One region of the Cellulomonas olei genome, then DNA from elsewhere that is predicted to be linked to it. Evidence: riboswitches for the same ligand, from Rfam matches in the RefSeq annotation. Region 1 holds a riboswitch; the other holds the start of a gene.
What was found. Region 1 has a riboswitch for thiamine pyrophosphate ahead of AAHH18_RS01145 (thiamine ABC transporter substrate-binding protein). Riboswitches for the same ligand answer to the same signal wherever they lie in the genome.

Region 1 (15,383 bases):
GGCCTGGCGCAGCGCCCGGCCGGGGAACCGCCGGTCCAGCTCGGCCTCCACCAGCGGCGCCACGTCCACGCCGTTGACGAGGAACCTCCCCTCGCCGAGCCACGGCGCGTCGAGGTCGGCCCCGTCCACGTCGACCCCGCGCAGCACCGCCCCGGACAGCGTGCTCCGGACGAACCTCGCCCCCCGCAGGTCCTCGTCCACGAACTCGGTCACCACCGCGTCCCCCTCCGCTCGCGCACGGTCGCGCCCCTCGCCGGCCGCTACCCGATGTCTACACCCGGCCACCGACACCGTCCACGGCCACCCACCCCACCGTCCAACGATCGAATGCTATCGTTTGTCGATAGCCTGGCGCGCGCGTCGGGCACCGAGAGGAGTCGCCATGCCCCAGCTCGTCCGACGCCTCCTGCGGGTGGTGATCGTCCTGCTGCTCGCCGGGATGCTGTTCTTCCAGGCCGTGCTCATCCCGCTGCTCGGCGTCGACATCGCCGAGGGCGGCCCGGACGTCGTGCACCTGCGCTGGCCGGTGGTCGTCATCGGCGTGCTCGGCGTCGCCACGGTGGAGGTCGTGCTCGTCTGCCTGTGGCGGCTGCTGACGATGGTCCGCACCGGGACCGTGTTCAGCCGCTCGGCGTTCCGCTGGGTCGACGTCGTCATCGGCGCCCTGGCCGTCGCCGCCGGCCTCGTGGTGCTGCTCGGCGTCCTGCTCGCGCCGGGCGAGGCCGTGCCCCCCGGGATCGTGCTGGCCCTCGGCGTCGTCGCGATCGGCATCGGCGGCGGCGCGCTGGTCGTCCTCGTCATGCGCGCGCTGCTGGCGCAGGCCGTCGCGCTCGACACCACCGCCACCACGCTGCGCGCCGAGCTCGACGAGGTCATCTGATGCCGATCGTGGTCGACGTCGACGTCATGCTCGCCCGCCGCAAGATGTCCGTCGGGGAGCTGGCCGACCGGGTGGGCATCACGCCGGCGAACCTCGCCGTGCTCAAGAACGGCCGCGCCCGGGCCGTGCGGTTCAGCACCCTGGACGCGCTCTGCGCGGTGCTCGACTGCCAGCCGGGCGACCTGCTGCGCCACGTGCCCGGGGAGGTCACCGCCCCGGCGGGCCGGTGACCTCCGACCGGTCAGAGCAGGTCGACCCGGTCCGCCTGGGGGCCCCGGTCGCTCTGGCGCACCTGGTACCGCACCCGGTCGCCCTCGTAGAGCTCCTCGCCGTCCCGCACGACCGACACGTGCACGAACAGGTCCGGACCGCCGTCGTCCGGCGTGATGAACCCGAAGCCGCGCTCCGCGTCGTAGCGCGCGACGACGCCCTGGCCGCCGCGCTGCGGGCCGCGGGACGGCGCCGGGCCCCGGCCGGGGTCGCGCCGGTCCGACCCGCCGCGACCGCCGCGGCCGCCTCGGGACGGGCCGCCGACCAGCCGGACGCCCTGGGCCTGCAGGCCCTTCTCGCCCTCCGAGGCGCGGTAGCTCACCCGGTCGCCCTCGACGAGCTCGGTCAGGTCGCCGTGCAGCGAGCGCGCGTGCACGAACACGTCCTGCTCCCCGGAGTCGGGGGTGATGAAGCCGAAGCCCTTGCCCGCGTCGTACCAGGTCACGGTGCCGTCGGCGCCGTCGTCCGTCGCCGCGGCGCGGCCCGGTCCCGCGGCCGCGTCCGCGCCGAGCGGCAGCAGGTGGTCGGCCTGCGGCCCCTTCTCCCCCTCGACGACGAGGAACGCGACGCGCTGGCCCTCCGTGATCACACCGCCCCCGACGATCGCCGAGCTGTGCACGAAGATCTGCGCGTCGCCGCCGTCGGGCGTGAGGAACCCGTAGCCCTTCGCGGGCTCGTACCAGGCCACCGTGCCCAGCACCCCGAGCGCCGCGTCTGCCGCGACGTCGCCGGTCACCCGCACCTGCCGGGCCTGCGGACCGCGGTCGCCCTCGCCGACCTCGAACTCCACGGCCTGGCCCTCGCGGAGCGAGCGGGTGCCGTCCTGGCCGACGATCTCGGACGCGTGGACGAAGAGGTCCTCGGCGTCGTCACCGAGGGCGAGGAAGCCGAACCCTCGCTCGGCGTCGAACCAGCGGACGGTTCCCTGGGGCACGGTGACTCCTCGTGGTGCTGCGGTGGTGCTGCGCTGACGGTTGCTGCCTCCCAGTGTCCCCCGTCCCGGGGGCGGCGCGTCACGCCGGTCCCCGGCCGGTGCCCGCGACGTCGGGACCCCGGCGGCACGACGGCCCCGTCTGGGTGCCGGCAGCGCGCGCCGCGTACGATCCTCCGGGCCCCGCGCGACCGCGGCGCCCTTCCCCCACCCGAGGACGGACGGCGCTATGAGCGCGCAGACGACCACGCCCCCGCAGCACCCGGACGCACCCGGCGACGGCACGGACCCCGCCGTGCCCGGCGTCGACCCCGCGGAGTTCGCGACGTTCCTGCGGGTGGCCGACCAGGTCGCTGCCCTCCCGCAGACGCACCCGCAGCACGCCGCCGCCCGGCGCGCCGCGTCCGCCATGTTCAAGGCCGCGAAGAAGCACCGCCGCGGGGAGAAGCGCCGCCTGGTCGCGGAGGCCGACGCCGCCGTGGTCGCCGCCACCGCGACCGGCAGCCCCGGCCGCATCGACGACGAGACCGCCGGCATCCCGATCACGTCGTCGGCCACCGGCGCGATCGCCGGGACGCTGCTGCGGCCGCGCGCCTGCTACGTCTGCAAGCAGGACTACACGGTGGTCGACGCGTTCTACCACCAGCTCTGCCCGGAGTGCGCCGCGCTGCACCACGCCAAGCGGGGCGCGCGCACGGACCTCACCGGCCGCCGCGCGCTGCTGACGGGCGGCCGGGCGAAGATCGGCATGTACATCGCGCTGCGGCTGCTGCGTGACGGCGCGGACCTGACGATCACCACCCGGTTCCCCCAGGACGCCGTCCGCCGGTTCCGCGCGATGGACGACTCCGCCGACTGGATCGACCGGCTGCACGTCGTGGGCATCGACCTGCGCGACCCGGCGCAGGTGGTCGCGCTCGCCGACCACGTCGCCGCCCAGGGGGCTCTGGACGTCCTCATCAACAACGCCGCGCAGACGGTGCGGCGGTCGCCGGGGGCGTACGCGCGGATCGCCGAGGCCGAGGACGCCCCGCTGGACACCGACGCCGCGCGGATGATCACGACGTTCGGCCGGACCAGCGACGCCCACCCGCGTGCGCTGGCGGGGTCGGTCAGCGAGCTGAGCAGCCCGGCCCTGGCGATCGAGCGGGCCGGGCGCGCCGCCGCGGAGGCGCTGACCGCGCAGTCCCTCACCGCCGAGGCGGCGAGCCTCGAGCGGCTGGTGGCGGGGACGTCGATCGACGCCGGCGGGCTGATCCCCGACGTCGCGGAGACGAACTCCTGGGTCGCGACGGTCGAAGACGTCGACCCGATGGAGCTGCTCGAGGTGCAGCTGTGCAACCAGACGGCGCCGTTCATCCTCATCAGCCGGCTGCGGCCCGCCCTCGCGGCGTCGCCGGCGCGCCGGACGTACGTCGTCAACGTCTCCGCGATGGAGGGCGTGTTCGCCCGGGGCTACAAGGGCCCGGGCCACCCGCACACCAACATGAGCAAGGCCGCGCTCAACATGCTGACGCGCACGAGCGCGGGCGAGATGCTCGCCGACGGCATCCTCATGACCGCCGTCGACACCGGGTGGATCACCGACGAGCGGCCGCACCCCACGAAGGTGCGGCTGGCCGAGGAGGGGTTCCACGCGCCGCTCGACCTGGTGGACGGTGCGGCGCGCGTGTACGACCCGATCGTGCGGGGCGAGGCCGGCGAGGACCTGTACGGCTGCTTCCTCAAGGACTACGCCCGCTCGGCCTGGTGAGGGCCCGGGGCGCGGCGGCGGTCAGGCGCCGGGTTCCCACCGGGAGGGCACGAGGTCCGCGAGCAGCGCGCCGTGCGCCCAGCGCGCCCACGCGAGCGCGCTCCAGCCGCCGCGGCGCACCAGCGCGTTCCACGGCTCGGGGCCGAGCAGCAGCGTGAGCAGGTCGACGGCGTGCAGCGGCTCCAGCCCGGGGCGCAGCGACCCGTCGGCCACCAGCGCGTCGACCAGCAGGCCGTGCACCGCCCGCCGCCGCGTCTCGTCGCGCTCCCACGCGTCCCGCAGCACCGCGTCGCCCGGGGCGGCGGAGCGCACGAGGTCCTGCACGCCCGCGGCCCGGCCGAGCAGCTCGGCGAACCCGCGCACGTGCAGGAACACGCGCCGCGCCGGGTCGGCCTCGGCGACGACCGCGCGGACCCAGGCCTGGTCGGCCAGGTCGCGCTGCGCGTCCCGGCGGTCCGCGCCGTCCACCGCGTGGTCGAGGCAGCCGACCAGGATGTCCGCCTTGGTGGGGTACGAGTAGTAGACGGTCTGGACGCCGACCCCGGCGGCACGCCCGACGGCCGTGATGGTGGTGGGGCCGTAGCCGTCGGCCAGGAACAGCCGCGTCGCGGCCTGCGCGACGCGCGCCCGGGTCGCCACGGCCCGCAGGGTCCGCCCGTCGCCGCTGGTCACGCCGCTCATGGTAGCGCCGCTACGGATAGATTCCCGTACCGCCGCTCCGAAAATCTCGCCGCGCCCGGCGTCAACGGCACCCGCCCGGGGCCCGTCCGCCCCTCCGGCCCGGTCCGCGGGGTCGGTCGGGGCCCGCGACGTCCCCGCGTCGCCGCAGGTCGCGGCGGGTTCCGGGAGTCGCGCTCCGACTACTCAGGCCCCCGTCGCCAGCAGCACCAGCAGGGCGAGGTTCAGCGCCACCACCAGGGCCACGACGACGACCAGCACCGCCTGCAGCCGCGGCCCGTTGGCGTGCGCGCCCAGCAGCCCCCGGTCCCGGTTGAGCCGCACCAGCGGTACCGCGGCGAACGGGATGCCGAACGACAGCACCACCTGGCTCACCACCAGCGTCCACGTCGGGTCGGCCCCGAGCGCCAGCAGCACCAGCGCCGGGACCAGCGTGATCGCGCGCCGGAGCAGCAGCGGCACCCGGCGGTGGATGAGGCCCTCCATGACGGCCGCACCCGCGTAGCAGCCCACGGACGTCGAGGCGAGGCCCGAGGCGAGCAGCCCGACCGCGAACACCACGCCGACCCCGCCGCCGAGCGCGCCGCTGATCGCCGCGTGCGCGCCCTCGATCGTGTCCGTGCCCTCGACGCCGCGCAGGTTGGCCGCCGCCAGCAGGAGCAGCCCGATGTTGACCGTCCCGGCGACGCCGAGCGCCGTGCCCACGTCCCAGCGCGTGGCGCGCAGCAGCCCGGCGCGCAGCTCGGGCGCCGGCGTCCGGCCGAACCGGTCCCGGCTCAGCGCCGAGTGCACGTAGATCGCGTGCGGCATCACCGTGGCGCCCAGCATCGACGCCGCCAGGAGCACCGAGTCGGTGCCCGCGAACCGCGGGGCGAGCCCGGCGAGCATGCCCGCGGGGTCGGGCGGCCCCAGCAGCAGGCCGCCGAGGAACCCGACGACGATGACCACCAGCAGCGCGACGACGAGCCGCTCGAACCGCCGCTGGCCGTACCGGTCCTGCGTGGCCAGCAGCAGCATCGACACCACGCCGACCACGAGGCCGCCCGCGACGAGCGGGAGGCCGAACAGCAGGTGCAGCGCGATGGCGCCGCCCACGACCTCGGCGATGTCCGTCGCGGCGGCCACGACCTCCGCCTGCGCCCAGAACGCCAGCCGGGGCCCGCGTCGCATCCGCCGGCCGAGCAGCCCCGGCAGCGACTCCCCGGTGACGATGCCGAGCTTCGCCGACTGGTACTGCACCAGCACGGCCATGGCGTTCGCGGCGACCAGCACCCACAGCAGGAGGTAGCCGTACCGGGCGCCGGCCGTGAGGTTCGCGGCGACGTTCCCCGGGTCGACGTACGCGATCGCGGCGACGAACGCCGGGCCCAGCAGCGGCAGCACGCGCCCGCGCGACACCGCGGCGCGATCCTGTGTGGCGGTCACCGTACCTCCAAGTTCGGACGTCCGAACTCATCCTAGGCACACGCCGCCCCGGCCGCCGCCCGCCCCCTCCGGCGAGGTCGGCAGCTCGTGCGCGAGGTCGGCACTTCGTGTGCGAGTTCGGCACCTGGAGCTGCCGAACTCGCCTGGGACTGCCGACCTCGGCGGACGGGACCGGACGGGATGGGGCGGGGCGGGGCGGGCGGGGGTCAGGGGGTGGCGGGGGCGACCTCGCGGCGCCAGCGGCCCGCTTCTTGGGTGAAGCCGACGCGGCGGAGGTAGTCGCCGGAGTCCTGCGCGTCGTCGACGACCACCAGGGAGCGCAGGCCAGCGCCCGCGAACGCCCCGCTGCGGCGGTACACGAACTCGCCGGGCGCGAAGTCGCGGAACCGGGGCGTCACGTAGTCGAGCTGCACCTCGCCGACCCCCTCGCCGGCGTCGCGCACGACGACGACGCCGACCGTCTCGTCGCCGTGCAGCACGAGGTACGCCCACCGCGCGCCGGGGTCGTCGAGCGCGAACGACGGGTAGTACCGGGCGATGTCGGCGGCGTGCACGCCGAGCACGTGCCGCAGGTAGTCGTCGCGCGGGCCGACGGGCACCACCTGGTAGACGTCCGCGTCGTGCCGCTCGCGGGTGAGCCGCCACAGCCAGTAGGCGTCGATGACCGCGATGACGCCGTTCATGGCGGCGAACGGCCAGATCCCGACCACGGCGTTGTAGCCGGCGGCGACCACGGAGCCGGCGAAGTTCATCCACCGGAACCGCAGCACGCGGGCCTGCATGAGGGACACGACGACGAGGACGGACCCGGTCCACCCGATGATCTCCAGCCACGGCATGGCGTGACGCTACCGCCCGGTAGCGCCGCCGCACGATTCCGTAGCAGGACTACAGGATCCCGGCGCCGCCGCCACGGGCGCCACCACGCGCCCGGGACCGGTGCACGTCAGCCGCCGAGCACCGCCACCGACCCCTCGTCGGCCGCCACCCGCACGCGCGCGCCGTCCGCGGGTGCGCCGCCGTGCGCCGGCGTCGCGGCCACCGCCACGCCCTCCGGCTCGATGACCGCGACGAGCTCCAGGCGACCGCGGCGGGAGCGGCGCCCGGTGACCCGCGCGTCCCGCACCGGAGCACCCTCCCCCGCGGACTCCCCCGGGGCCAGCACGCGCCAGCCGCCCGGCGCCACGGCGAGCGTCCCCGCCAGCAGCGGGCCGTCGGCCGGCGGGGCCGCCGAGCCCCAGTCCGCGGCGGCGAGGAACGTCCGGTACCCCAGGAACTCCGCGACCTCCCGCCCGGCGGGGCGGTGCCACAGCTCCTCCGGCGGCGCGACCTGCAGCAGCCGGCCCGCCGCCATCACCGCGACCCGGTCCGCCACGGCGAACGCCTCGTCCTGGTCGTGCGTGACGAACAGCGCGGTCGTCCCGGTGGTCACCAGCACCCGCCGCAGGTCGTCGGCGAGCCGCTCGCGCAGCGACCGGTCGAGGGCCGAGAGCGGCTCGTCCAGCAGGAGCAGCCGGGGGCGCGGGGCCAGCGACCGCGCGAGGGCGACCCGCTGCCGCTCCCCGCCGGAGAGCGTCGCCACCGGCCGCGGGCCGTAGCCGGGCAGGCCCACGAGGTCCAGCAGCTCCGCCACCCGGGCGGTGCGCTCGGCGCGGCCGACGTCCCGCAGCCCGTACCCGACGTTGCCGGCGACGTCGCGGTGCGGGAACAGCTGACCGTCCTGGAACACCAGGCCGAACCCCCGCCGGTGCACCGGCACGGACGCCAGGTCCTGCCCGTCCCACAGCACCCGGCCGGCCGTCGGCGGCTCGAGCCCGGCCACGGCGCGCAGCAGCGACGACTTCCCGCAGCCCGACGGGCCCAGCAGGGCGAGCACCTGCCCCTGCGGCACGTCCAGGTCGACCCCCGCGACCGCCGTCACCCCGGCCGCGCCCCGCGTCGCCCCCGGGTACCGCACCTCGAGGTCCCGTACCGCCAGCCCGTCCGTCACAGCTCTCCTCCCACCGGCCCGCGCAGCCGCTCCGCGACCGCCATCACCCCCGCCGTCAGCACGGCCAGCACGACCCCGGCCGCCAGCGCCATGCCGTAGTTGTCCGCACCCGGCTGGCCGATCAGCCGGAAGACCACGACGGGCAGCGTCGGGCGGTCCGGTCGCGCCAGGAACGACGTCGCCCCGAACTCCCCGAGCGACACCGCGAACGCGAACCCCACCGCGAGGCCGACGGAGCGCGCCGCGAGCGCCCCGTCCACCGTCGCCAGCACGCGGCCGGGCCCGGCGCCCAGCGTCCGGGCCGCCTCCTGGAGCCGCGGGTCGACGGCGCGGAGCACGGGCAGCACCGTCCGGACGACGAGCGGCACCGCGACGACCGCCTGCGCGACGGGCACCAGCACGCCGGTGGCGCGCAGGTCGGTCGCGATGCCGAAGGGGTGCCCGAGCGTGAGCAGCGCGCCGAAGCCGACCGTCACCGCGGAGACGCCCAGCGGCAGCATGAACACGCCGTCCAGCACCCCCACGGCCCGCCGCGCGGCCGGCCGCCGGGGGCGCCGCGACACCAGCAGGGCGACCAGGCAGCCCACCACCAGGGCCAGCACCGTCGCGTCGACGGCCACCCGCAGCGAGTTGCCGAGCGCCTCCCAGACCGTGACCGTCAGCGCGTTCCGGCCGCCGGTGGTGCCCAGCGCGCGGTAGTGGTCCAGCCCCCAGCCGTCGCCGGTGCGCAACGACCCGAGCACCAGCGCGGCGAGCGGCAGGGCGAGCAGCACCAGCACCACCGCCGTGACGACCGCCGGCAGGGGGTGCGGGCGGCCGACCGCCCGGACGGGCGTGTCGACGAGCGACAGCGCGCGCTCCCGCCGGGCCCGCGCGCGGCCGGCCACGGCGAGCGCGGCGACGACCACCACCACCTGCACCACCGACAGCACCGAGGCGGCCCGCAGGTCCAGGAACTGGGTGGTCTGGATCCAGATCTCCGTCTCGACGGTGCCGAACCGCATCCCGCCGAGCACCAGCACCGTCCCGAACGCCGTCGCGCAGAACAGGAACACCAGCGACGCGGCGGACGTGAGGGCGGGGGTCAGCGCGGGCAGCGTCACGGTGAGGAACGCGCGCGCGGGCGACGCGCCGAGCGACCGGGCGGCCTGCTCGGGCCGAGGGTCCAGGCGCTCCCACAGGCCCCCGACGGTCCGCACGACCACCGCGTAGTTGAAGAACACCAGCGCCGCGACGATCGCGGCGAACGTCCCGTCGAGGTGCAGGAACCCGAGCGGCCCGTTGTCGCGCAGCAGCGCCCGGAACGCCACCCCCACCACGACGGTCGGCAGCACGAACGGCACGGTGACGAGCGCGCGCAGCACCCCCCGCCCCGGGAACCGGCTGCGGTACAGCACCGCCGCACCGGGCACGCCCAGCAGCACCGAGATCACCGTGCCGAGGGTCGCCTGCGCCAGCGTCAGCCCGACGATCCGCCAGGTCCGCGGCCGCCCGAGCACCTCCGCGAACCCGGACAGGTCCAGCGACCCGTCGGCGACGAGGCCGCGCCCGACGAGCGTCAGCACGGGCCACGCGAAGAACACCCCGAGGAACAGCAGCGGCACCGCGGCCGCCACCGCCCACGCCGTCCCGCGCGCGACCGCCCAGCCGCGTCCGGGGGCGGTGGGCGCGGTGGGCGCGGCCGGGGGCGGCGCGGGGACCTCCGGAGGGGTCGCGCGCGCCCCCGTCCCCGGCCGGCCGGAGCCGGTCGGGGACGGGTGCGTCAGCGGGCGGGTCACGACGTCAGCCCGTCACCAGGTCCGTCCACTCACGGACCCACGTCTCCCGGTTCGCCGCGATCTCGTCGAGCGGCACGGTGTACGGCTCGTCGGCCAGCGGCGCCCACTGCGCCCAGTCCTCCGGCAGGTCCACCGCCGAGCTCACCGGGTACATGTACATCGACCCGGGGATGTCGGCCTGCACCGCGTCCGACAGCAGCCAGTCCACCAGCCGGCGCGCGCCCTCGGGGTTCTGCGCGCCCGCGAGGACGCCGGCGTACTCGACCTGCCGGAAGCAGGTGCCGAGCAGCGCCCCGGTGGTCGGCTCGCCGCCGCCCTCGGGGATCGTCTCGGGCGGCGACGACGCGTACGACAGCGCGATCGGCCGGGAGCCGCCGCCGCCCCCGCCGGAGAAGTCGGTGTAGTACGCGTCCGACCAGCCCTCCGCGACCTTCAGGCCGTTCGCCGTGAGGTCACGCCAGTACTGCTGCCAGCCGTCCTCGCCGAACGCCCCGACGGTCGCCAGCAGGAACGCCAGCCCGGGGCTGGACGTCGCCGCGTTCGTCACGACGGTCAGGTCCCGGTACGCGGGGTCGGTCAGGTCCTCGAGCGTCGCCGGCTCCGGGACGTCCCGGTCGGCGAACCAGGCGTGGTCCACGTTGAGGCACACGTCGCCGAGGTCGACGGCGGTCAGCGACCCCGAGTCGTCGGGGGCGTACGGCTCCGCGTCGGCCGCGGCCGGCACCTGCGACGTGTAGGGCTCCAGCACGCCCTCGTCGATCGCCCGCGACGCGAACGTGTTGTCGATCCCGTAGACGACGTCGCCCAGCGGGGCGTCCTTGGTCAGGATGAGCTGGTTCACCAGCGCCCCGCCGTCACCGGGCGCGACCTGCGTGACGGTCAGCCCGGTGTCCGCCTCGAACTGCTCGAGCAGCCCGTCGCTGACGTGGAACGAGTCGTGGGTGACCAGCGTGACCGACCCGCCCGCCGTGCCGTCGCCGCCCGCGGACCCGCCGGACGGCGACCCGCCGGTGGCCGAGCAGGCCGTGAGGGCCAGGGCCGCGACCCCCAGGGCCGCGGTGTGCCGGATGGTCCGGCGTGCTGCGCGCGTGCGCGCCATGCGTCCTCCTCGATGTGCAACCGAGGGGGTCGCCGCGCGTCGTCCGCCCGCGCGCGCTGCCGCACCCGTGCCGACGACACGAGGCGACTGAGATCCCGACTCCCTACGCCGGTGCTAACCGGATCAGGTGCGAGGGTCTGCGGTTCCGTCCGCACTCTCAGCGTCGGTCGGGCGCCACCTCGCGGCGGCGGTCCGGGACGCTCCCCTGTCGTTCGGGGCCGACCCTACACCGCCGTCCCCGACGCCCCCTGCCGCCGCCCCCGCGCGACTGCGTGCGCCGGGGTGACCTGCGGTGCGGCACCCGCGGGGCTAGCGTGGGGCGCAGCACGCACGCGCCCGCACGACACCGCACCGACGCAGCAGGAGGAACCGTGGCCGACGAGGAGACCCAGTCCACGTTCGCGAAGATCACCGGCCTGGTGGTGGCGGGCGCGGTCGCGTGGCTCGCCGGGAAGGCCGTGGACGCCGCCTGGAAGGCCGCCGTCGGCCACAAGCCGCCGAAGCCGGAGGACGACGCCGACGACATCCGCATCGGCGAGGTGGTCGCGGCCTCCGTGATCACCGCCGGCGCCGTGACGCTGGCGCGGGTGTTCGCCACGCGCGGGACCAAGAAGTTCGTGCAGCGCGTCGACAGGAACCGGCACCTGCCGCACGCCTGACCAGGCACGGAGGTCCCCCTCCGGCCGACCTGCGCCCCGCTAGGCTCGAGCGTCCCGCTCGCCGACGAATGCGCAGGTCAGCCCGCCATGCCCGCGACGCCAGCCCGGCCCGCACGCCGCTGTGTCCAGACCGTCGACGACGTGCTCGACCTCATGGACCACCTGTTCGCCGAGCAGGCCGACCGGTGGTCGGACCGGGGCGGCGCGGACTTCTGGGACCGGTTCTACGCCGACCGCGGCCGGGGCGTGCCGTTCTTCCGCTGGGCCCCGGACGAGAGCCTGGTGGCGTGGCACGCCGACGGCCGGCTGCCCCTCGGTCCGGGCGCCCGGGTGCTGGAGCTCGGCTGCGGGCCCGGCCGCAACGCCGTCTGGCTCGCGCAGCAGGGCTGCACCGTCGACGCGCTCGACCTCTCGCAGGCGGCGCTGGACTGGGGACGGGAGCGGGCCGACGAGGCCGGCGTCGACGTCCGGTTCGCCCGCGCGGACGTCCTCACGTGGCAGCCGCCGGCGGAGCAGTACGACCTGGTCTACGACTCCGGCTGCTTCCACCACCTGCCGCCGCACCGCCGGCTGACGTACCGCGGGCTGCTGGAGCGGACGGTGCGCCCCGGCGGGCGGTTCGGCCTGGCCTGCTTCGCGACCGGGCACGACGGGCGCGGCGGCACCGAGGCGGACGACGCCGACCTGTACCGCGAGGGCGGGCTCGGCGGTGGGCTCGCCTACGGCACCGACGACCTGCGGCGCGCGTTCGGCTGGCTGGACGAGGTGGAGCTGCGCCGCATGCGGTCCGGCGACCCGGCGACGTTCGGCGAGGACTTCCTCTGGGCGGCGCTGTTCCGCCGGTGACGGCACACCGCCGGGGCGGGCACCGGAGGCCGGCGCCGGGGTCAGCCCCTGCGGCCGGACGCGCCCGGGGCGCCGTGCGCGTCGTCGTGGTCGTCGTCCTCGTCCCCGTCCTGCGTCCCCTCGCGCTCCGACGCGCGCTCCTGCGCCTCGGTGAGCTCGTCGACGACGAGCAGGTCGCGGCGCACCTTGCCCGTGCGGTAGCCCGCCCGCCCGACCAGGTGGGCCGCGACGGGCGCCGTGAGCATCTGGAACAGCGCCACCAGGATCAGCGCCCACACCGCGCCGCCGGACCGCAGCCGCAGCGACAGCCCGATCAGCACCAGCACCAGCCCGAGCACCTGCGGCTTGGTGCCGGCGTGCATCCGGGACAGCAGGTCGGGGAACCGCAGCACGCCGACGCCGGCCGCGAGCGCCAGCAGCGCACCGCCGATCAGGCAGACCGCCGCCACGACGTCCGCGACGGTGTCCGCGCTCATCGTCCGCTCCCCTGGCGCTCGTCGTCCGCGTGGTCCTCGTGCCCGTGCGCCGCCTCGTCGTGCACCACCTGCGCGTCCGCCTCCTGGGCACGGCGCCGGCGGCGCTGCTCCTCGGCCTCCTCCTCGGCGCGGATGCGCTCGGCCTCCTCCTGCGCGATCTCCTCGCGGCTGCGCACGCGCCCCTCGCCCTCGGGCTCCACGGACGCGAACCGCGAGATGGTCACCGAGCCGACGAACCCGACGAGGGACAGCACGACGAGCACGGGCACCACGTCGGTGCGCCGGTCGATCGACGCGTAGAGCGCGACGGCCGCGACCACGACGGTCACCACGATGTCGAGCGCGACCGTGCGGTCCAGCATCGACGGGCCGCGCTCCGCGCGGATCAGGGCCAGGGCGCCGGCGACGGTCAGCAGCGCGGCGCACAGCAGGTACACGACGGTCACGCGCCCACCTCCGTCCGGGGTGCCGGGCGCCGGGCCGTCCGGCGCGGGTGCGGGTCGAGGCCGGCGTCGCGCAGCTCGGAGTCCGACGCGAACGCCCGCAGCACGCGCTCCTCCTGGTCCAGCACCGCCTGCCGCGCCGCCTCCACGCCGCCGGACTGCTCGACGTCGAGCACGTGCAGGTACAGCATGCCGGTGAGCCGGTGCGCCTCCACGACGAGCGACCCCGGCACCAGCGAGCACAGCTCGGCCGTCATCGTGAGGTATAGGTCGGAGTGGCTGCGCAGCTGCACGCCGATCACCGCGCCGCGCGGCGTGTGCCGCGGGCGCAGCGCGAGCCACGACACCTCGACCGACGCGACCAGCAGGTCCCCGGCGAACCGCGCGACGAGGACGACCAGCCCCCACGGACGGAGCCGGCCGTGGAAGTCGATCGGGGTCATCCGCAGCGCGCCGGTCACGGCGACGGCCACGACGGCGCCGGCGAGGACGTTCGCGACGGTCAGGTCGCCCCACAGCAGCACCCAGACGACGACCAGCCAGAGCATCGTGGGCCACTGCGCGGCGAGCCGCCGCCGGCGCGGGTGCAGGCTCATCCGTCCGCCTCCGCCCGGGCGGCGTCCGCCGACTCGCCCTCACCCCGGCCGCCGTCGGGCAGCACGGACTGCACGTACACGTCGCGGTCGGCCAGCGCCGCGGCGGCCCGCTCGGCGTACCCGTACAGCGGGCCGGCGAACACCGTCAGCCCGAGGCCGAGCGCGACGAGGGCGGCCGCGGGGCCGACCATGCCCTTCGGGAGGGTGGCGTCGGGCAGGGGCTCCGGCGGCGTCTGCCAGAACGCCTTGTTCCACGCCTTGATGAGGGCGTAGAGCGTCAGCAGCGACGTCAGCACGCCCCCGACCACCAGCGCGAGCGCGAGCGGGCGGGCGTCCTGCACGCCGGCCTGCAGCAGCCCGACCTTCCCGAGGAACCCCGACAGCGGCGGGATGCCCCCCAGGTTCATCGCGGGGATGAAGAACAGCACCGCGAGCACGGGCGCGATCTTGGCGAGGCCGCCGAGCGACTCGAGCGACGTCGTGCCGCCGCGGCGCTCGATGAGCCCGGCCACCAGGAACAGGCCGGTCTGCACGGTGATGTGGTGGGCGACGTAGTAGATCGACGCGGCCCACCCCGCCTGCGACGACAGGGCGATCCCGAAGATCATGTAGCCGATGTGGCTGACGAGCGTGAACGACAGCAGACGCTTGAGGTCGTCCTGCGCGACGGCGCCGAGGATGCCCACGACCATCGTCGCGAGCGCCGCCCACAGCAGCACGTCGTCCATGCGGCCCTCGGGGAACAGCAGCGTCTGCGTGCGGATGATCGCGTAGACGCCGACCTTGGTGAGCAGGCCCGCGAACACGGCGGTGACGGGCGCCGGCGCGGTCGGGTAGGAGTCGGGCAGCCACGCGGACAGCGGGAAGATCGCCGCCTTGATGCCGAACGCGAGCAGCAGCAGCACCTGCAGCAGCAGCCGCACGTCCGGGTCGATCTCCGGGAGCCGCTCGGCGAGCTGGGCCAGGTTCACGGTGCCGGTCGCGGCGTAGGTCAGCGCGATGGCGATGAGGAACAGCAGCGACGACAGCAGCGCGACGACCACGTAGATGCTGCCCGCGCGGATCCGCTCGCCCGTGCCGCCCAGCGTGAGCAGCACGTACGAGGCGGCCAGCAGGATCTCGAAGCCGACGTAGATGTTGAACAGGTCGCCGGACAGGAACGCGTTCGCGACGCCGGCGGCCAGGATCAGGTAGGTCGGGTGGTAGATCGACACCGGCGCGGCCTCGTCGCCGTCGGCCTCACCCTGCGCCAGCGAGTACAGCTGGACGCACAGGGTGACCGCCGCGGAGACGGTGAGCATGAGCGCCGACAGCCGGTCCGCCACCAGGTCGATGCCGACCGGTGCCGCCCAGTTGCCGATGTCGACGACGAGCGGGCCGTCGTCGACGAGGACCAGCAGCGACGCGGCGGCCACCAGCACGATGCTGAGCGCGACGACGCTGATGATCCGCTGCGCCTGGGGCTTGCGGTAGAGCGCGAGCGCGAGGCCCGCGCCGAACAGCGGCACGACGACGGGCAGCGGGACCAGCCAGGTGTACTCCGTCACGCGCCCTCCCGC
Region 2 (15,383 bases), on a different contig from region 1:
GGCCTCGGACGTCGCCCCCGACGCCCCGCCGCCCGCCCGGGCGTGAGCCCCGGTCAGGGCCAGCCGAGGTGCCGCGCCCACCGGCCGTCCGCGCGCTCGTACTGCACCCGCAGGTGCGCGCGGTCCGAGTCGCCCTGCCACAGCTCCACCTCGTCGGCCTCGACCGCCCAGAGCTGCCAGGTCGGCACGACGAGCCGCGGCTCGCGGTCCACCCGGGCGCGCGCGGCGACCACGGCGCTGGTCATCTCGTCGATCGAGTGCAGCACCTCCCCCGGCCGGGACGCGAGCGCCGCCGCGCGGGAGCTGGGCGAGCGCCGCAGGAAGTCGGCCGCGCAGGTCGCCTCGTCGAGCACGCGGGCCGTCCCGACGACGCGCACCTGCCGGCCCAGCAGCTGCCAGTAGAACGACAGCGACGCGCGCGGGTTCCCCGCGAGCTGGCGCGCCTTCACGGTGCGAGCGTCGGTGGCGAACACCCACGCGCCGTCGGCCAGGTCCGCCAGCAGCACCACCCGCGCGCTCGGCGTCCCGTCCGGACCGACCGTCGCCAGGGTCATCGCGTGCGGCTCCGGCACGCCCGCGTCGACCGCCGCGGCGAACCACTCCTCGAACGCCTCCACCGGGTCGGCGGGCAGCGCGTAGGGGTCGACCTCGGGCAGGTTGCCGGTCAGCGCCGGCAGGGCGCGGACCCGGTCCCGCGTGGACGCTCGGGGCAGCATCGACCCAGTATGGCGTCCGCGCCGGGGCGGGCGCCGGGACGCGGGCCGGGACCTCGGACGGCCGGCCGCACCCGTGCGCGGCCGGCCGTCCCGGGCGGCTCAGGCCAGCGAGAGCAGCGGGTCGCCCGCGGCGACCGTGGTCCCGGGCTCGGCGAGCCGGGTCAGCGAGTCGGGCTGCGCCTCGAGGCCGATCACCGGGCAGATCGCGGAGCGGCCGCCGGCCTCGATCGCGGCCGGGTCCCACTCGACCAGGAGCTGGCCCTGCTCGACGACGTCCCCCTCGGCGACGTGGAGCGTGAAGCCCTCCCCGCCCAGCTGCACGGTGTTGATGCCGAGGTGCACCAGCACCCCGCGCCCGCCCTCGGCGAGCAGCACGAACGCGTGCGGGTGCAGCTTCGCGACGGTGCCGGCGACCGGCGCGACGACGGCGTGGCCGGTGTCCGGGTCGGGCTGCACCGCGAGCCCGGGCCCGACGATCTCCCCGGAGAACACCGGGTCGTCGACGTCCGCGAGCGCCCGCACGGCGCCGGCGACGGGGGCGAGGACGGTCAGGGCCGCCATCAGCGCAGGTCCTCGATGTCGGAGGCCAGGGTGTCGGCCTCGGGGCCGACGATCACCTGCACGACGGTGCCGGACTGCATGACCGCGATGGCGCCCGCGGCCTTGAGCGTGGGCTCGCTGACCTTCGACGGGTCCTCCACCTCGACCCGCAGCCGGGTGATGCACGGCTCCAGGTCGACGATGTTGGCGTCCCCGCCCAGTCCGGCGAGGATCTGCTCGGCCTTGCTCATGGTGTGTCTCCTTCGGTGCTCGGTCGGTGGGGTCTGCGGGGGCGGGTCACATCAGGTCGGCCAGGTCGAGGGCGAGGGTGTCGACGCTCGGCCCGATGACCACCTGCACCACCCTGCCGGACACCATGACCCCGAACGCCCCGGCCGCACGCAGGGCGGCCGTGTCCACGCGGGACGGCTCCTTGACGAGGGAGCGCAGGCGCGTGGTGCACGGCTCGATCTCGTCGATGTTGTCCACCCCGCCGAGCCCGGCGAGGATCGCCGCGGCCTGGTCGGTGTCGGGTCGTGCCATGCGGGTCCTCCCTGGTTTCACGGTCGTGCCCCGACGACCTCGGCGCGGCGGGGCGTGGCGGACGCCGCGGCACCGGCGTCCGCGCCCGCTGCGCCGGCGGGCGCGGGGGCAGCCTCGACGGTGTCGTACCGCGCGGCGTCGCGCACGCGCGGGACGAGCGCGGGGCTCGGCGTGCTGAGCGGCACCCACACGCTGTACCGGTCCCCGCGGTAGCAGGCGCGCGAGTACATGCACGGGGTGTCGGAGCTGAACGTGCGGCGGGTCGCGCGCAGCACCGCGCGGGTGCCGCGCAGGTCGAGCAGCGCGGCCTCCTCGTCGGAGGCCTCCGACGCCGTCAGCGTCTCCTCGCCCCACGACGGGGCGAGCCCGACCTCGCGCAGCGCGTCGTAGAGGCTCGGCGGCGGGCCGCCGGCGAACAGGTCCGGCGCCAGTGCCACCGGCACCCAGAGCTGCTCGATGCTCATCGGCGTGCCGTCGGCGAACCGGACGCGCCACAGGTGGTGCAACGGGGCGCCGGCCTCTGTGCCCAGCGCGTCGGCCGCCTCCGCCGACGCGGGCACGGTGAGCGCGTCGAGCACCCGGGTGTCGGGGCGCATGCCGCGGCGGCGCATCTCCTCGCCGAACGTGGTCAGCCGCATCTCGAAGTCCATGCGCTGCGGGGCGACGAACGTGCCGCGTCCCTGCTCGCGGACCAGCACGCCGTCGCCGACCAGCGCGTCCACGGCCTGCCGGACCGTCATCCGCGACACGCCGAACCGCTCGCACAGGGCGCGCTCGGACGGGACGGCGTCCCCGACGGCCAGCTCGCGCTCGACGAGCTCCTCGAGGTACGACCGGACGGCCTGGTGCTTGTGCGTCGCCCGGGGGGCCGGCGCGGGGGCGGTGCGGGGCTGCTCTGCGTGCACGGCCTCACCCTCCCACTCGGTCGACGTCGTCCGGGCACCGGACCGCCCGGCGGTCGCCGGTGTGGTGCTTGACACATCTTCCGGTCTAGACCACTCTGACCGCAACTGGTCCAGACAACCTGCCGGACGGGCCGGGCTGCACGCAAGTCGGCCCCCTCCCGCCGCCCGGCGCACGCGCTCCGACCGCCGGCGCGACCAGCCGGCGGAGCACCCCTCCCGCACCGGACGGACCCGGCTGCGGGTCCGACGCTCGACGAGGAGACACCCCATGACCGCCACCACGGTGGACACCCCCAAGCGGGGGATCCCCGGCCTCGCGCAGCTGCAGCGCGTCGGCCGGTCGCTGATGCTCCCGATCGCCTCGCTCCCCGCCGCCGCGCTGCTGCTGCGGCTGGGGCAGCCCGACATGCTCGGCGCCGACGGCCTGGGCGCGAACGCGGACTGGCTGCTGCCGGTCGCCGACGTGCTCGCCGCCGCCGGCAACGCGCTCATCGGCAACCTGCCGATCCTGTTCGCGCTCGGCGTCGCGGTGGGCTACGCCCGCAAGTCGGACGGCTCGACCGGCCTGGCGGCGCTCGTCGGGTACCTGGTGTTCAAGGGCGTGACCGACGCGCTGTCCCCGTACATCCTCGGCGAGCCCGACGCCGTCACGGCGGAGGGCGTCCTCGGGTCCGCGGACCCCGCGGCGCTCGACGCGGCCGGCACCGGCGACTACAACGCGCTCGTCCTGCACGCCGTCCAGCAAGGCCTCGACGCACCGAGCCAGGAGCTCATCAACTACGGGGTGCTCGGTGGCATCGTCATCGGCCTCGTCGCCGCCCTGCTGTACCAGAAGTACTACCGGATCAAGCTGCCGGCCTACCTGGCGTTCTTCGGCGGCCGGCGCTTCGTGCCGATCGTGACCGCCGGTGCGGCCGTGCTCATCGCCGTCGTCGCGGCGCTCATCTACCCCGCGTTCGACGCCGGGTTCACCGCGGTCGGCGACTGGGTCACCGGGTCGACCGTCGTCGGCGGGTTCGTGTTCGGCACCCTCAACCGCCTGCTGCTGCCGTTCGGCCTGCACCACCTGCTCAACTCGCTGCCGTGGTTCCAGTTCGGCGACTACACCGACGCGTCCGGCGACGTGTGGCACGGCGACATCGCCCGGTTCCTGCACGGCGACCCGACCGCCGGGACGTTCATGACCGGGTTCTTCCCGATCATGATGTTCGCCCTGCCCGCCGCCGCGCTGGCGATCGTGCACACCGCGAAGCCGAAGAACCGCAAGGTCATCGCCGGCATCATGGGCTCCGCCGCGCTGGTCGCCTTCGTCACCGGCGTCACCGAGCCCCTCGAGTTCGCGTTCGTGTACGTGGCCTACCCGCTGTACGCGATCCACGCGGTGCTGACCGGCACCTCGCTGGCGCTGGTGAACGCGCTCGACATCCGCAGCGGATTCGGGTTCTCGGCGGGCGCCATCGACTACCTGCTGAACTTCCGGATCGCCGAGCAGCCGCTGCTGATCATCGTGATCGGCCTCGTCTACGCGGTCATCTACTACTTCCTGTTCCGGTTCATGATCACGCGGTTCAACTTCAAGACCCCCGGCCGCGAGGACGACCCGGTGGCCGAGGGCGCCGGCGACGTCGCGGCGGACCGGGCGGAGACGGTGCCCGCCGGCACGGCCACCGCCACCGCACCGCCCACAGCCGTCGACCCGGGTCGCCGCAGCGACGGGGGCACCGCCTGACGCCCACCCGCCGGGCCGGCAGGGGGCGACCCCCGACGCGGCGCCGGCGTGGTGCGGGCCACGCCGGCGGCGCGTCCCACCCGGGACCGGCCGCCCCCGGCACGACGCAGGGCCCCGACCACGTGGTCGGGGCCCTGCGTCGTGCCGCGGACCGCTCGGTGTCGGACCGGTCGGTGCGGCCGGGTCAGGCGATCTCGGTCTGCAGCAGGAACGCCTCCAGGGCGTCGAGCGCGGCCTCGGCCTCGGGGCCGTCGGTCTCGGTGGCCAGCACCACGGTGTCGCCCGCGGCGGCACCCAGGGTCATGATCCCGAGGATGCTCGCGGCCTGCACCGGGGCGGCGTCGCCCTTGCGGACGGTGACCGGGACGGGCTGCTTGCCGGCCTCCGCGACGAACAGGGCGGCGGGGCGGGCGTGCAGGCCCTCGGCGATGGCGACGACGACGGGACGTTCCATGGGGGCGACCTCCGGGGTGACGTGTCCGTGCCCGGCACTGGGCACGGGTGCAGCGTAACTGGTCTGGACCATCCGTCCCGGCCGCGTCAGCCCGCGCGGACCTGGTCGACGCCCCGGTTCGCGAGCTCGTCCGCGCGCTCGTTGCCCGGGTCGCCCGCGTGGCCCTTCACCCAGTGCCAGGAGATCGCGTGCCGCGCGACCTGCTCGTCGAGCGCCTGCCACAGGTCCTGGTTCTTCACCGGCTTCTTGTCGGCGGTCCGCCAGCCGTTGCGCTTCCAGCCCGCGATCCACTTCGTCACGCCCTGCATGACGTACTGCGAGTCGACGTGCAGGTCGACCCGGCACGGCTGGTTCAGCGCCTTCAGCCCCTCGATGACGGCCGTGAGCTCCATGCGGTTGTTGGTGGTGACGGCCTCGCCGCCGAACAGCTCGCGCTCGTGCCCGCCGGACCGCAGCAGGGCCCCCCAGCCCCCGACGCCGGGGTTGCCCTTGCAGGCGCCGTCCGTCCACATCTCGACGGCGGGCGGGGCGGGTTCGGCGGCGCTCATGGTCGCCCACTGTAGGGCGCACCCCGCCGTGAAAGGATCGCCGGGTGGCTGCCTCCCGATCGACCCTCGCCGACCGGGTCCCCGACGATCCGCGCGACCCCGACGCCCTGTACGCGGCGTTCACCGGCTGGGCGGAGGACCAGGGGCTGGCGCTCTACCCGCACCAGGACGAGGCGCTGCTGGAGCTGGTGACCGGCTCGCACGTCATCCTGTCGACACCCACGGGGTCCGGGAAGTCCCTGGTGGCGACGGCGGCGCACTTCGTCGCGCTCGCCCAGGGCCGCCGGACGTACTACACCGCGCCCCTCAAGGCGCTCGTGAGCGAGAAGTTCTTCGCGCTGGTCGAGGCGTTCGGGTCGGCGAACGTCGGCATGATGACCGGCGACTCCGCGGTGAACCCCGACGCCCCGATCATCTGCTGCACGGCCGAGATCCTCGCGAACCTCGCGCTGCGCCAGGGGCCGGACGCGGACATCGGCCAGGTCGTCATGGACGAGTTCCACTTCTACGCCGACCCGCAGCGCGGCTGGGCGTGGCAGGTGCCGCTGCTGGAGCTGCCGCGGGCGCAGTTCCTGCTGATGTCCGCGACCCTGGGCGACGTCACGTTCTTCCGGGAGGACCTGGAGCGCCGCACGGGCGTGCCCGTCGCCGTGGTGGACGACGCGGTGCGGCCCGTGCCGCTGTCGTTCTCGTACGAGGTCGAGCCGCTGCACGAGCTGCTGGAGATGCTGGTGCAGACCGGCCGGTCGCCGGTGTACGTCGTGCACTTCACGCAGAAGGAGGCCGTCGAGCGCGCGCAGGCGCTGCTGTCCATGACGCTCGCCAGCCGCGAGCAGCGCGACCGGATCGCCGACGAGCTGGGCGACTTCCGGTTCGGCCCGGGGTTCGGCAGGACGCTGTCCCGGCTGCTGCGCCACGGCGTCGGGGTGCACCACGCCGGGATGCTGCCCAAGTACCGCCGGGTGGTGGAGCGGCTGACGCAGAAGGGCCTGCTCCGCGTGGTCTGCGGCACCGACACCCTGGGTGTCGGCATCAACGTCCCGATCCGCACCGTGCTCCTGACGTCGCTCGTGAAGTACGACGGCACCCGGATGCGCCACCTGTCGGCCCGGGAGTTCCACCAGATCGCCGGGCGCGCGGGCCGCGCGGGCTTCGACACCACCGGCGAGGTGCTCGTGCTCGCGCCGGAGCACGTCATCGAGAACCGCCGGGCCCTGGCCAAGGCGGGCGACGACCCGAAGAAGCTCAAGAAGATCGTCCGCAAGCAGGCCCCGCCCGGGATGGTGAACTGGACGGACAAGACGTTCGAGCGGCTGCGCGACGCCGAGCCCGAGCCCCTGACGTCGTCGTTCACCGTCACCCACGCCATGGTGCTCAACGTGCTGGCGCGGCCGACGGGCGACCCGGTCGAGACGATGCGGCACCTGCTGCTCGACAACCACGAGCCGGAGGCCTCGCGCGGCCGGCTGGTGCGGCAGGCGGTGGCGATCTACCGGTCCCTGCGCACGGCCGGCGTGATCGAGCGCGTCGTCGAGCCCGGGCCCGGCCCGGAGCGGCTGCGCCGGACCGTGCGGCTCACCCTCGACGTGCCCCCGACGTTCGCGCTCAACCAGCCGCTGTCCCCGTTCGCCTACGCCGCGCTCGACCTGCTCGACCGCGAGGACCCGGGCTACGCGCACGACGTGGTGTCGGTCATCGAGGCGACGCTGGACGACCCGCGTCAGGTGCTCGCGGCGCAGGAGAACCGCGCCCGCGGCGAGGCCGTCGCGGCGATGAAGGCCGACGGCATCGAGTACGAGGAGCGGATGGCGCTGCTCGAGGACGTGACCTACCCGCGGCCCCTGGCGGAGCTGCTGGTCGGGACGTTCCAGATCTTCAAGCAGACCAACCCCTGGGTCGCCGACCACGAGCTCTCGCCGAAGTCCGTCGTGCGCGACATGCACGAGCGCGCCGCGACGTTCGCGGAGTACGTGTCGCTGTACCAGCTCGACCGCACCGAGGGCGTGCTGCTGCGGTACCTCGCCGACGCGTTCCGGGCGCTGCGGCAGACCATCCCGGAGGACGCCCGGACCGAGGAGCTGCACGAGATCATCGAGTGGCTGGGCGACCTGGTGCGCCGCACGGACTCGAGCCTGCTGGACGAGTGGGAGCGCCTCGCGCACCCGGAGGACCTGGACGACGCCACCGTCGCCGGGTCCCGGCCGGAGGACGACGCTCCCCCGCCGGTCACGACGAACCGCCGGGTGTTCCGGGCGCTCGTGCGTGGTGCGCTGTTCCGGCGCGTCGACCTCGCGGCGCGGGAGGCGTACCCGGCGCTGGGTGCCCTGGGCGACCAGGACGCCGAGGACCGGCCGTGGACGGCGGACCGCTGGCGCGACGCGCTCGACCCGTTCTACGACGACCACGACGAGATCCTCACCGGGCCGGCGGCGCGCGGGCCGGCGCTGTTCCAGGTGGACGAGCGGCCGTCCGCGCACGGCGAGGCGGGAGCCCGCGGGGACCTGTGGTTCGTCCGGCAGCTCCTCGACGACCCCGCCGGCGACCACGACTGGCGCATCGACGCCCTGGTCGACCTGCCGGCCTCCGACGCCGCCGGCGAGGTCGTCCTGCGGGTGCTGGACGTCGGCCCGCTCTGACGTCCCCCTGACCTGCGACGACACCTGGACCCGTTCCAGATCAGGGAAGCCTATCCTGCGTTTGCGCAGGTCAGGGCAGCCTTTCCTGTGATGACACGGTGTCAGAACCGGCCTAGCGTGGGTGCCATGACGACCCTGTCGAGCCACCTCCTGGACCGCGACCGCACCCCGGCGGCCGCTCCCCAGCGCCGGGTCGCCGGTGACACCCCTGCCGCCGACGACCCGGCCCCGGTCGTCCCCGCGGCCACCGTCGCGGAGCTGCCGACCGCGAGCCGGCTCAACTGGCTGCGCGCCGGCGTGCTCGGCGCGAACGACGGCGTCGTCTCCGTCGCCGCCACCGTCGTCGGCGTCGCGGGCGCCGCCACCGAGGTGAGCGCGCTCGCCATCGCCGGCGTCGCGGCCCTCGCCGCCGGGGCCCTGTCGATGGCCGCCGGCGAGTACGTGTCGGTCAGCAGCCAGCGCGACGCCGAGAAGGTGCTGCGGTCGCACGGCCTGCTGGGCGCCGAGGCCGAGCTGACGAACCCCTGGCACGCGGCGGTCGCCTCCTTCCTCGCGTTCCTCGCCGGCGGCATCGTCCCGCTGCTCGTCGTCCTCGCCCCGTGGGGCGGCGGCCGCATCGTCGCGACCTTCGTCGCCGTCGCCCTCGCGCTCGTCGTGACGGGGTCCGTCAGCGCCCGCCTCGGCGGCGCGCCGACCGGCCGTGCCGTGCTGCGCAACGTCGTGGGCGGCTCGCTCGCGATGCTGGTCACGTACGGCATCGGGTCGCTGGTGGGCCTGGCGGTCTGACGCCCCGGTCCCCCTCGGCGCCGGAGGGCGCCCCGGCCTCACGCGAGGCCGGCCCCCGCGGCGACCACCAGCGCGACGGCCCCGAGCACCCCGCCCGCGAGCGCGGCGTCCCGCGCGCCGAGCGGCACCGGGCGCCACACCGTCCGCGGGCCGGCCGACAGCCCCCGGGATTCCAGCGCCAGCGCGACCCGCTCCGACGCCCGGATCGACGCGACCAGCAGCGCGAACGCCGAGCGCCCGAGCCCGCGCCACCCCTCCCGCGGCTGCCCGCGCCGGCCGAGCGGGGCGCGGACGAGCTGCGCCGCCCGGATCGTCGCCCACTGCCGAGGCAGGCCGGCGAGCATCCGGTGGCCCGCGAGCAGCGCGTACGCGTACCGCGGGCTCAGGCGGGCGTGCCGCACCAGGCTGACCATCAGGTCCCGGGGCGGGGTGCTGGCGAGGAACGCGACGGTGGCGACGCCGATCACGCACCCGCGGAGCGCGAGCGCGGCGCCGACCATGAGGCCCTCGTGCGTCACCCGGAACGGTCCGCCCGTGACCAGGACCTCGCCCGGCCGGCTGAGCGCGTTCACCAGCAGCACGCCGACGCCGAACGTCCAGAACGGCACCTGCGCGAGCAGCAGCCGGCCCGGCGCGACCCGGGCGCCCCAGCGCGCGCCCGCGAGGCCGAGCAGGTACAGCACCGCGAGGGTGGCGGGGTCCAGCACGGCGAGGGTCACCACCGACACCGCGACGACCAGCAGCAGCTTGACCGTGGGGTTGCGCGACTCCAGCGGGCTCACGGGGCCGGCACCCCCGCCCGGTCGCACGCCGGGGGCCCGGCCGTCGCTGCGCTCCCCGCACCGGCGGCGGTCGTCCCGCGGGCGTCCAGCGCCGCGAGCGCGTCCCGCAGCCGGCCCGCGTCGTCGGCCGCCTCGGCGAGCCAGCGCAGCAGCCGCGACGGACGCAGCCGCGCGGCCGCGAGCAGCCGCGGGTCCCGCAGCAGCCCGAGCGGGTCGAGGTCCGCGACCAGCCGGCCCTCGGCCAGCACGAGCACCCGGTCGGCGACCGACGCCACCGCGCGCAGGCCGTGGCAGGTGAGCAGGACGGCGCGCCCCGCCCGGGCCTCGTCGGTCAGCGCCCCCAGCACCGCCGCCGACCCGTGCCGGTCGAGCCCGAACGTCGGCTCGTCGGCCAGCAGGACCGCGCGGTCGTGCACGAGCATCGCGGCCAGGCTCAGCCGGCGCTGCTCGCCGCCGGACAGCCGGTGCGGGTCCCGGTCCCCGAGCCCGGTGAGGCCGAACCGCGCGAGCGCCGCGGCCACCCGCGCGTCCGTCGCCGGTCCCGGCGGCAGCCCGACCGCGACCTCCTCCCGCACGGTGCGCCCCGCGAGCTGGTGCTCGGGGTTCTGGGGCACCAGCCCCGCGCGCGACCCGCCGACGACGCCCGCCAGGGGCGGCAGCAGACCGGCGAGGCACGCGAGCAGCGTCGACTTCCCGGCGCCGTTCGCCCCGACGAGCGCCACCACCTCGCCGGCGCGCAGCTCGAGCTCCACCTCGCGGAGCACCGGCTCGGGCGCGGGGCCGCGGCGCCAGGGCCGGCCACGACGGCCGCGACGGCGCGCCGGGCCGCCGCGTCCGACCGCCAGGCCGTGCGCGGCGAGCAGCACCTCCCCGCGCGGCGCGGGCGCTCCCGCCGGCGCCCCCGGTGCGGCGGCCGCCAGGGCCAGGACCCGCTCGCGCTGACCAGGCCCGCCGACGACGCCGCCGAGGGCCGCCGCGATCTCGACGTCCTCCGGGAGCCAGCAGCCGCGGGCCAGCAGCTCGGGGCCCGCCTCCTGCGCCACACGGGCCGCGGGGCCGTCGTGCGTCACCCGCCCGTCGGCCGACAGCACCACCCACCGGCCGGGCAGCCCGGCGACCCCCGCGTCGCCCGCGAGCGCGTCGAGCCGGTGCTCCACCAGCACGCTCGCCGCCCCGGTCGCACCCCGCGCGGCGGCGAGCGCGTCCCGCACCGCCGCCACGCCGTCCGCGTCCAGCATCGACGTGGGCTCGTCGAGCAGCAGCAGCCGAGGTCCGGCGACCACCGTGGCCGCCAGGGCCACCCGCTGGAGCTCGCCGCCGGACAGGGCGTCCGTGCGCCGCCCCGCCAGGTGACCGGCGCCGGCCGCACCGAGCGCCGCCTCGACCGCGGGCCCGATCGCGGCCGGGGGCGTCCCGAGGTTCTCCAGCGGGAACGCGACCTCGTCCGCGACGTCCGCCAGGCAGACACCCGTCTCGGGGTCCTGCGCGAGCACGCCGACCACGTCCGCGAGCGCCGCGACGCCGTGCTCCGCGACCGCGCGGCCGGCGACGACGACCCGCCCCTCGACGTGCGCGGGCACGGCGTGCGGCACCGCGCCGTGCAGGCAGCGCAGCAGCGTGGACTTGCCCGCACCCGAGGGCCCGAGCACGAGCACCTGCTCCCCCGGCGCGAGCCGCAGGTCGACCGGGCCGATCCCGGCGCCGCCGTCCAGCACGGCCTCCAGCCCGGCCACCTCGAGCACGGGCGCGGGCGCCGCCGGCGTCCCCTCGTCCTCCTCAGCCCGCACGGCGCTCGAGCACCGGGCGGCCGGCGGCCGCGGCGCGCCCGATCGCGAAGCCGTCGAGCACCCCGGTGCGGTGCAGCGCGTCGACGACGACCTTGGCCAGCAGGCCGCCCAGCACGACGCCGGACACGGCCTGGAGCACGAGCCGCAGCACCAGCACGTCCTGCCCGTACCAGCCGAACCGGAACGCCGACCAGGCGAACACCAGCGTGGCGCCGAGCAGCCCGGAGGCGGCGAACCGGCCCCAGCCGAACCGGCGGTACCGGCCGAGCGCGAACGGGATCTCGCTGCCGAGGCCCTGCAGCAGCGCGGCGACGACCAGCAGCGGCCCGACCGGCGACCCGAGGAACACCACCTCCACCACGGAGGCGATCACCTCGGCGAGGATCCCCACGCCGGGTCGCCGGATGATCGCGAGGGCGACCGGGGCCACCAGCAGCCACCCGCCGAGCAGCACGTGCTGCGCGAGGTCGCCCGCGGGCCCCATGAGCACCGCGAGGCCGTTCCACGCCTGGACGAGCGCCCAGTACAGGAACCCGAACACCACCCCGAGCACGACCATCAGCACGATGTCCTTCAGCGCGAGCGGCTCGCGGCGCCGCCCGCGCGGGGCGCCGTCAGCCACGGGTCCGGGTCGGGCTGTTGAGCGAGAACGTGACGTGGCTCGTCACGTGCTGCACGCCGCGCCCCACGCGCGCCCACGCGCCGACCACCGTCTCGACGAGCGCGCCGACGTCGCCCTCGAGCCGCGTGACGAAGTGCGCGGACCCCCGGAAGGTGCCGCTCGCCCGGGCCAGGTCGATCGCCGCCTCGATGTCCCGCATGTGGTCGGGCACGACCCCGGCGCGGACGTCGTCGGCCAGGGGGTAGAGCGCCCACTCCGCCACACCGGGTCGGCCGGTGCGCCGGCCCGGTGGCAGCGCGACGGCCCGCGGACCCGCGCCGCCCGGCAGGGCGCAGCGCACCTCGCCCGGGCAGCCGCGCGACAGGTGCAGCGTGACGGCGGCGTGCTCGCCGGTGGCGGCCACCGCGTCCACGAGGTCCGTGAGGTACCGGAGCAGGTCCGCTTCGTCGCCACCGACGTAGGTGCTGACGTCGCCCGTCTCGACGAGCAGGCCGTCCGTCGCCACCGAGCCGAGCACCCCGAGGATCGTGTCGGCGTACCGGTCGGACATCACGGCGACGGTGACGCGGGCACCCACCCCGAACCGGAGCGGGTCGGCGACCAGGTCGGCGGCCTCCGCGGGCCGGGTGGGTGTCGACGACGGTGCCGGGATCATGCGTCCTCCTGTGCTGGTCGGATCAGCACGGGAGGACGGCGGACGGGTGCCCGGCATCCTGCGATGTCGCTCCCTGCGCTGGCATGACCCAGATCAGGTTCAACGGTCGGAGTTCGAGTACTCCCTCTCAGCCCGGCTCACCGGACTCCCGTGCTGCTCCGCACCGTAGCAGCACCGCGGCGGCGGGGTCGCGCGCCCTAGGCTGGCCCCGTGAGCCGCAAGCAGCCGCCGTCCGGGACGCCCGCGCTGGTCGCGCTGACGGCCGCCGGGGTCCCGCACACCGCGCACGCCTACGAGCACGACCCGCGCAGCACCGTCGGCTACGGGCTCGAGGCCGCCGAGGTGCTGGGCATCGACCCGGAGCAGGTCTACAAGACCCTCATGGCCTCGGTCGACGGGACGCTGACCGTGGCCGTCGTGCCCGTCGCCGGCAAGCTCGACCTCAAGGCGCTCGCCCACGCCGTCGGCGGCAAGAAGGCCGTGATGGCGGACCCCGCCGCTGCGGAGCGTGCGACCGGGTACGTGGTCGGCGGCATCTCCCCGCTCGGCCAGAGGTCGGCGCACCCGACGGTCGTGGACGAGACGGTGCAGCTGTTCGACACCGTGTTCGTGTCGGGCGGGCGCCGGGGGCTCGACGTCGAGCTGGCCCCGGACGACCTGATCCGGCTGACGTCCGCCACGGTCGCGGACATCGCGCGCGGCTGAGGCGGCGGGCGCGAGCGCATAGGGTCGGGCACATGACGACCGGCGCGACCGAGCTCGCGGAGCGGCTGGCCCGTGTCCGCTCCCGGATCGCAGCCGCCGAGTCCGCCGCGGGCCGCCCGGCCGGCGCCGTCCGGCTGCTGCTGGCCACCAAGACCCAGGACGCCGCGACGGTGCGCGCGGCCGTGCTCGCCGACCTCGCCGGCGCGGCCACCACGGCCGGTGCCGCCCGCCGGGTGCTGCTCGGCGAGAACCGGGTGCAGGAGCTCGTCGCCAAGGGGCCGGAGCTCGCCGACCTCGCACCCGAGCTGCACCTCATCGGGCCGCTGCAGTCCAACAAGGTGAACGCCGCCCTGCGCTGGGCGACCTGCGTGCAGAGCGTCGACTCCCCCGCGCTGGCCGACCGGCTCGCGCGCCGGTGCGCCGACGACGACCGGACGCTCGACGTGCTGGTGCAGGTCAACGTCTCCGGCGAGCCGACCAAGCACGGCGCCGCCCCGCAGGACGCGCTCGACGTGGTCCGCGCCGTCGCGGGGCACGACCGGCTGCGGCTGCGCGGGTTCATGACGGTGGGCGCGAACACCTCCGACCAGCGGGCCGTCCGCGCCGGGTACGCCGCGCTGCGCGACCTGCGGGACGAGGTCGCCGGCAGCGGCGAGGCGGGCACCGGTGACGCCGTCGAGCTGTCGATGGGCATGAGCCGGGACCTGGAGGCCGCCGTGGCCGAGGGAGCCACCATCGTGCGCGTCGGGACGGCGGTGTTCGGCGCACGGCCGGCCCCCGTCGGCGTCCCGGGAACGGTCCCCGCGGCGTGACCGCGCCCACCGGCCGCCGGTTCCCCCGGCGCGTGTACACCCGCGGCACCGAGCCCGACGGCCGGTTCTCGCTCGCCAACGAGCGGACGTTCCTGGCCTGGGTCCGCACGGCGCTCGCGCTGCTGGCGGGCGGCGTCGCCCTCGAGGCGCTGGACCTGCCCGTGGAGCCGCACCTGCGCCTCGCGGCCGCCGTGCTGCTGATCCTGCTCGGGATCGCGGCGCCGGCTCAGGCGTGGGCCGGCTGGGCACGCACCGAACGGGCGCTGCGCGAGCGGCAGCCGCTGCCGGCGCCGGCGTTCAGCGGGCCGCTCGCCGCGGGCGTCGCGCTGGCCGGCGTGCTCGTGCTCGTCGGGCTGCTGCTGCGGTGAGCACCGCGAGCGGGCCGCGCGACGCCGCCCCCGGGGCGCAGCCGGAGCGGACGGCCCTCGCGTGGCGCCGCACCTCGCTGTCCGTCGCGGTGGGCTCCCTGGTCGCGAGCCGTGTGCTCGAGCCGTGGTTCGGCGCGTCCGTCTGGGTGCTGACCGCGCTCGGCCTGCTCGGCGCGCTCGCTCTCGACCGGACCGGGCTGCGCCGCGCCGTGCTCTGGTCGGCGGTCGTCGACGACACGCACCCCGACCGGGGGCCGGGCGCGCCGGTGCCCGCCGGCGCGCGCACGCCGGGCGGCGGGGCGCTCGGCGCCACCGCGCTGGCCGCGGCCCTACTGGGCGTGGGCGCCCTCGTCGTGGTCCTGCGGCACGCGGCGGGCTGACGCGGGCGCGGTCGCGCGGGGCTCAGCGCCCGTACGCCGCCAGCGAGCGGTCCGTCGGCACGATCTGCTTGCCGAGCGGCACGAGCGAGACCGGGATCATCTTGAGGTTCGCGATCGCCAGCGGGATCCCGATGATCGTGACCGCCTGCGCGAGCGCCGTCGTCAGGTGCCCGAGCACCAGCCACCAGCCGGCCACGAGGATCCAGACGACGTTGCCGATCGTCGACATCGCGCCGGCGGTGGGCCGGTCCACGATCGTCCGGCCGAACGGCCACAGCGCGTACGACGCCATGCGGAACGACGCGATGCCGAACGGGATGGTCACGACCAGCACGCAGCAGATGATCCCGGCGACGACGTAGCCGAGCGCGAGCCACAGCCCGCCGAACACGAGCCAGATGAGGTTGAGCAGGAG

Region 2: another riboswitch for thiamine pyrophosphate. It lies ahead of AAHH18_RS09120 (YkoF family thiamine/hydroxymethylpyrimidine-binding protein); the one in region 1 lies ahead of AAHH18_RS01145 (thiamine ABC transporter substrate-binding protein).

The regions. Positions count from the first base shown of each region.
Region 1 is NZ_JBCLVN010000002.1:58,486-73,868, forward strand. Features, by position in the region: gene AAHH18_RS01095 (DinB family protein) at 1-213, opposite strand, end outside; gene AAHH18_RS01100 (DUF2975 domain-containing protein) at 383-880, shown strand; gene AAHH18_RS01105 (helix-turn-helix domain-containing protein) at 880-1,110, shown strand; gene AAHH18_RS01110 (cold-shock protein) at 1,122-2,084, opposite strand; gene AAHH18_RS01115 (SDR family NAD(P)-dependent oxidoreductase) at 2,311-3,834, shown strand; gene AAHH18_RS01120 (TetR/AcrR family transcriptional regulator) at 3,856-4,506, opposite strand; gene AAHH18_RS01125 (Nramp family divalent metal transporter) at 4,699-5,937, opposite strand; gene AAHH18_RS01130 (hypothetical protein) at 6,144-6,776, opposite strand; gene AAHH18_RS01135 (ABC transporter ATP-binding protein) at 6,884-7,927, opposite strand; gene AAHH18_RS01140 (ABC transporter permease) at 7,924-9,705, opposite strand; gene AAHH18_RS01145 (thiamine ABC transporter substrate-binding protein) at 9,710-10,804, opposite strand; TPP riboswitch at 10,888-11,021, opposite strand; gene AAHH18_RS01150 (DUF4235 domain-containing protein) at 11,176-11,463, shown strand; gene AAHH18_RS01155 (SAM-dependent methyltransferase) at 11,551-12,309, shown strand; gene mnhG (monovalent cation/H(+) antiporter subunit G) at 12,351-12,785, opposite strand; gene AAHH18_RS01165 (monovalent cation/H+ antiporter complex subunit F) at 12,782-13,231, opposite strand; gene AAHH18_RS01170 (Na+/H+ antiporter subunit E) at 13,228-13,824, opposite strand; gene AAHH18_RS01175 (Na+/H+ antiporter subunit D) at 13,821-15,371, opposite strand; gene AAHH18_RS01180 (Na(+)/H(+) antiporter subunit C) at 15,368-15,383, opposite strand, start outside.
Region 2 is NZ_JBCLVN010000024.1:29,637-45,019, forward strand. Features, by position in the region: gene AAHH18_RS09050 (heparan-alpha-glucosaminide N-acetyltransferase domain-containing protein) at 1-46, shown strand, start outside; gene AAHH18_RS09055 (pyridoxine/pyridoxamine 5'-phosphate oxidase) at 54-716, opposite strand; gene AAHH18_RS09060 (PTS sugar transporter subunit IIA) at 816-1,277, opposite strand; gene AAHH18_RS09065 (PTS transporter subunit EIIB) at 1,277-1,507, opposite strand; gene AAHH18_RS09070 (PTS glucose/sucrose transporter subunit IIB) at 1,554-1,799, opposite strand; gene AAHH18_RS09075 (GntR family transcriptional regulator) at 1,817-2,704, opposite strand; gene AAHH18_RS09080 (PTS transporter subunit EIIC) at 2,973-4,433, shown strand; gene AAHH18_RS09085 (HPr family phosphocarrier protein) at 4,618-4,887, opposite strand; gene rnhA (ribonuclease HI) at 4,974-5,435, opposite strand; gene AAHH18_RS09095 (DEAD/DEAH box helicase) at 5,480-8,071, shown strand; gene AAHH18_RS09100 (VIT1/CCC1 transporter family protein) at 8,198-8,857, shown strand; gene AAHH18_RS09105 (energy-coupling factor transporter transmembrane component T family protein) at 8,896-9,639, opposite strand; gene AAHH18_RS09110 (ABC transporter ATP-binding protein) at 9,636-11,426, opposite strand; gene AAHH18_RS09115 (ECF transporter S component) at 11,416-12,048, opposite strand; gene AAHH18_RS09120 (YkoF family thiamine/hydroxymethylpyrimidine-binding protein) at 12,041-12,703, opposite strand; TPP riboswitch at 12,757-12,865, opposite strand; gene ybaK (Cys-tRNA(Pro) deacylase) at 12,914-13,408, shown strand; gene AAHH18_RS09130 (YggS family pyridoxal phosphate-dependent enzyme) at 13,441-14,220, shown strand; gene AAHH18_RS09135 (YidH family protein) at 14,217-14,588, shown strand; gene AAHH18_RS09140 (DUF202 domain-containing protein) at 14,585-14,968, shown strand; gene AAHH18_RS09145 (YccF domain-containing protein) at 14,991-15,383, opposite strand, start outside.